2 regions of the Bariatricus sp. HCP28S3_A4 genome follow, and region 1 is predicted to be linked to the other one. Evidence: predicted binding sites of a transcription regulator. Region 1 holds the regulator's gene; the other holds the start of a gene.
The links. Region 1 encodes HrcA, which represses chaperone genes, less so after heat shock. Its sites were predicted from a motif close to TGTTAGCACTCNNNNNNNNNGAGTGCTAACA; they were not measured.
Positions count from the first base shown of each region.

Region 2: ACTNBF_RS05040 (Hsp20/alpha crystallin family protein) is a predicted target of HrcA. The motif match lies at 1,326-1,356, and genes of this name have one in related genera.

Region 1 covers NZ_JBQHSE010000001.1:126,099-128,571, forward strand. Annotated here, with positions in the region: gene dnaK (molecular chaperone DnaK) at 1-346, opposite strand, end outside; gene grpE (nucleotide exchange factor GrpE) at 457-1,149, opposite strand; gene hrcA (heat-inducible transcriptional repressor HrcA) at 1,176-2,219, opposite strand; gene hemW (radical SAM family heme chaperone HemW) at 2,382-2,473, opposite strand, start outside.
Region 2 covers NZ_JBQHSE010000006.1:95,893-98,365, forward strand. Annotated here, with positions in the region: gene ACTNBF_RS05030 (flavin reductase) at 1-685, shown strand, start outside; gene ACTNBF_RS05035 (hypothetical protein) at 951-1,181, shown strand; gene ACTNBF_RS05040 (Hsp20/alpha crystallin family protein) at 1,481-1,900, shown strand; gene ACTNBF_RS05045 (Hsp20/alpha crystallin family protein) at 1,953-2,414, shown strand.

The DNA.
Region 1 (2,473 bases):
TAACTGCTTCTGTAACCTTTTCTCCAAGGTATGCTTCTGCATCTGCTTTCAGTTTCTGAAGAATCATAGCTGAAATTTCCTGCGGAGAATATTTCTTTCCGTCAATGTCAACTTTATGGTCTGTTCCCATTTCTCTCTTGATAGAAGAAATTGTCTTTTCTGCGTTTGTAACTGCCTGACGTTTTGCAGGTTCACCTACCAGACGTTCTCCTGTTTTTGTAAATGCTACGATAGACGGTGTTGTTCTTGCACCTTCTGTATTTGCGATTACAACCGGCTGACCACCTTCCATAACCGCTACACAACTGTTTGTTGTACCTAAATCAATACCAATGATTTTGCCCATTATGAAGACCTCCTAATATTTTAAAAAATTTGTTTACTTACTTTGTTTATATAGAGTATATCTGCATCTTCATGTGTAAATATACAAACTATTTCATTCATTCTGCTATTTTAATTAGCAACCTTTACCATGCTGTGTCTCACAACACTTTCACGATACATATATCCTTTCTGGAATTCCTCGACCACGACATTCTCTCCGGCCTCTTCATCTTCAATATGCATCACTGCATTATGAAAATCCGGGTTAAATTCCTGTCCGACCGCCTCAATCGGTTTCACACCGATGCCTTCCAGTGTTGTCATAAGCTGCTTGTAGATCTTATCCATTCCCTGCACAAACGGATCTTCTTTGTTTTCCTCAGCTACAGACTGCAGGCCGCGTTCAAAATTATCAACGACCGGAAGAATCTTTTCCACGATATCTTTTGCACCGATCTCATACATGGCTGATTTTTCTTTCTCAGTCCGCTTTCTGTAATTATCGAATTCTGCCATCTGTCTGGTAAGCTTATCTGTCAGATCTGCAATCTGCTCATCCTTCTTGTCTTTTTTATTCTTTTTTTCAAAAAGCTTTGATTTTTTCGGCTCCGCAGTTTCTTCTGTTTTTTCTTCTTCCTTCGCATCTGCTTCGCCGGCCTCTTTGTTCTCACCTTCCCGACTTTCTTCGGAATCCTCTTCCTTATCATTTTCTTTTTCAGCAGCTTCTTCTGCTTCCGCTTCCATGGCGGCTTTCTTTGCCTCTTCCACTGCTTCTTTTACCATTTCTTCATTACTCATCTGATTATCCAACGGTTCTGCCACCTTTCTCCTTTCATAGTCCTGATGTTCTAACCATCCCTGTGGAAAATCTCATCCAGTTCCGCCATCAGAGTCTTTAACGTCTTCATTACATGTTCGTAATCCATCCGCTTCGGTCCAATGATTCCAATGGTCCCCTGCATACCCTCACCAAGCTCATAGGTCGCTGTGACAACACTGCAGTCCTTCATCTTCTCCACATTGGATTCATTTCCGATATAGACCTGAATGTCTTTATTCTCGCTGCTGGCCATCGTCTTTGATACCAGCGCTGCCAGCTGCTGCTTTTCTTCGAAAGCACTGATAATCTCCTGAGCGCTCTGCTTATCGCTAAGCTCCGGATATTTAAAAATATTCGTTGCGCCGCTGGTGTAAATCTCCATGTCATCATCAAGCTGTATCACATTCGCCACTGCATCCAGCACATTACTGACCACTTCACTGTGAATCCCTGCCTGTTCCTTCAGTCTGGCGATCATTCCGAGATTGATCTCTTCCACCGACAGTCCGATCAGTGCCGTATTTAACAGCATATTCAGTTTCAGCAATGCTTCGTTATCCAATGGCTCTTCCAGTGTAATAATCTGGTTCTTTACGATATTTCCATCCATCACAATGACGACGACCAACTGGTTCTCATCTACCTGTGAAAGCTGGATGAACTTCAGCTTATTCCTGTTATATACCGGAGAGGAAATCATCGTCGCGTAATTGGTGTTCGTTGCCAGTACTTTCGCGACCTGCCTTAGGAGCTGATCCATCTTATCTGACTTCTCCAGCATCTGCTCCTTGAGTTCTGTGACCTCCTGCTCTTTCTGGCTCATCAGCATATCTACATACCATCGATATCCTTTATCAGATGGAATCCTTCCCGCCGATGTGTGAGGCTGCATGATATAACCCAGTTCTTCCAGATCCGCCATTTCATTCCGGATCGTTGCAGAGCTTAAGTTCAGATCCGTATACTTGGAAATCGTTCTCGATCCCACCGGCTCTCCGGTGTCTAAATAATTCTTAATGATGGCATGAAGGATTTTCGTTTTCCGCTCACTAAGTTCCTGTATAGACTCCATCTGCACCCTCCTTTGTTTTATTAGCACTCGGTATATTCGAGTGCTAACATCATCTTCGCTTATTAATGTATCACTCCCAACACGCTTTGTCAACCCACTTTATAAATATTTCATAGTTACACTTTTTTATCGCAAAAGGACTGCCATATGACAGTCCTTTTCTCAAAACATAAACTCCACAAATACCGTATTGCTCACATCGATTCCCTGTTCTGTAAGCGCGATACGGTCCTCATGTTCTTCTATAAGATGCA
Region 2 (2,473 bases), on a different contig from region 1:
AGAGAGCAGTGAACAGCTGGAAAAATTGGCCGATGAGCTTTGTGTAGACTATATTGCACAAAATACAGAGACAGCGAATAAAAATGATCTGTCTGCACTTTTCAACATCGGATACGGGTTGTATGTGATTACATCCAACGATGGAAAGAAGGATAATGGTCTGATCGTAAATACAGTATCTCAGGTTACAAATACTCCGAACCGAGTTGCTGTAACGATCAATAAGGCAAATTACTCTCATCATGTGATCAAACAGACAGGAATCATGAATCTGAACTGCCTGTCTACGGAAGCACCGTTCCGTGTATTTGAGAGATATGGTTTCCAGAGCGGAAGAACGGTTGATAAATTCGAAGGCGTTGAAACACTTCGCTCTGATAATGGACTGGTATTCCTGCCGAAATACATTAATTCATTCATGTCGTTAAAGGTAGAACAGTATATAGATCTGGATACACATGGAATGTTCATCTGCAGTATTACAGAATCCCGTGTGATCTCTAATGTAGAAACGATGACCTATACTTACTATCAGAATTATGTAAAACCGAAACCACAGACCGAAGGAAAGAAAGGATTTGTCTGCAAGATCTGCGGTTATATCTATGAAGGCGATGAACTGCCGGAAGACTTTATCTGCCCGCTGTGCAAGCATGGAGTGGCGGATTTTGAGCCGATTGCGTAGAGGAAGATGTGTGGTTGTGCGTAACACGCAATAAGAATATTGAATCAGAAGATGCCCTGAAATGCCGAAACTGAACGGTGTTTTGGGGCATCTTTTATGTTGATTTAGAACAGTAAGGAATTGTATTTCGTATTTCCTTATGTTAGAATACAGACAAAGCATTTAGTTCTATTTGTCTAAGCGAAAAGTGTCTGATTTTATCTCATACATCAGAATTTTTTAGAAATCTCAATGCTTGCAGATATTTATGCGAACATTACGAAAAATGCGAATCTGTACGGGACACAATGAAGAATTGATGAATATGCGCCAGACCCGCGCGGAGGGGTATGAGGATGGCGAAGCCGCTGGAATGATAAAGGGCGAAGCGATTGGAAGGCAGCAGATTAATCAGTTGAATATTCTTCTTGAAGAGCAGAATCGGACGGTAGATATCATAAAAGCAGCAAATGATCCGGAGTATCAGAAGAAATTATTGGAAGAATTTTCACTATAAGGAGTTATAAGCGAGTTCTGAATTTAGAAGAAAAGATAATTAGAAAATAAAGAATAGAAACAGTCATTGCAGAATATTGGACGCTGTATTTCAATTCCTGCAATGGCTGTTTTTGATTCTGAGGAGAGAAAAAAATTTAAAAAAAATTAGCACTCACCTATTGACAGTGCTAACAATAAGTGTTATATTACAACTAGAACAAGGGAAGAGGAAAAATAAAAGAACAGAAACTGAATCTCGAAGTTCAAATCTACAAACAATATAACATACATATATATTTTAAGAAGGAGCGATGTTTTATGTTAATGCCTAGTATTTTTAGAAACGATGTATTTGATAACTTTTTTGAGGATCCATTCGGAAGTTACGGGGCAACGGATTTGATGAGTACAGATATCCAGGATAAGGATGGCGCATATGAGATTACGATGAATATCCCGGGTGCGAAGAAAGAAGATGTACAGGCAGAACTGAAAGATGGTTACCTTACCATTCATGCTTCGGTAAATGCGAAGAGAGATGACAAAGATGAGAAAGGACATTACATCCGCAGGGAAAGATATTCAGGAACCGGAAGCAGAAGTTTCTTTGTAGGAGATGATGTGACGGAAGAAGATATCAAAGCAAAATTCGAAGACGGAACACTGAAGATGATAATCCCGAAGAAAGAAGCCAAACCTGCCGTTGAGACAAAAAGGTTTATTTCGATTGAAGGATAATGGATAACAGATAACAATAGAATATTAATTGAATCGAATGGAGGAATGACTTATGATGACACCGAGTATTTTTGGAAATGACTTTTTTGATGATTTTTGGAGTTTCCCGTTTTATAATGACAAAGATGTAAAGAGAATGGAAAAGAAAGCCTATGGGCGTGGCGCTAAAAATATCATGAAAACGGATATCAGAGAGCATGATACAGGATATACGATTGAAGTGGAGCTTCCGGGCTTTAAGAAAGATGAAGTAAAGGTATCGCTGGAAGATGGATACCTTACGATCAATGCTGCGAAGATGCAGGAGGAGAATGAGAAGGATAAAGCGACCGGAAAATACATCCGTCAGGAACGTTTCTCCGGAGCTTGCCAAAGAAGCTTCTATGTAGGTGAAGATCTGACGGAGGAAGATATTAAAGGAGAATTTAAGCATGGCATTTTGAAACTGGAGATTCCGAAAAAGGAAGCAAAGCCCGTAGTAGAGACGAAAAAGTATATCACGATTGAAGGATAATTTTTTAGGACTCTCTTATATCAGTGAAATAAAGGAGCACGCTGCAGACTTTATCGTCG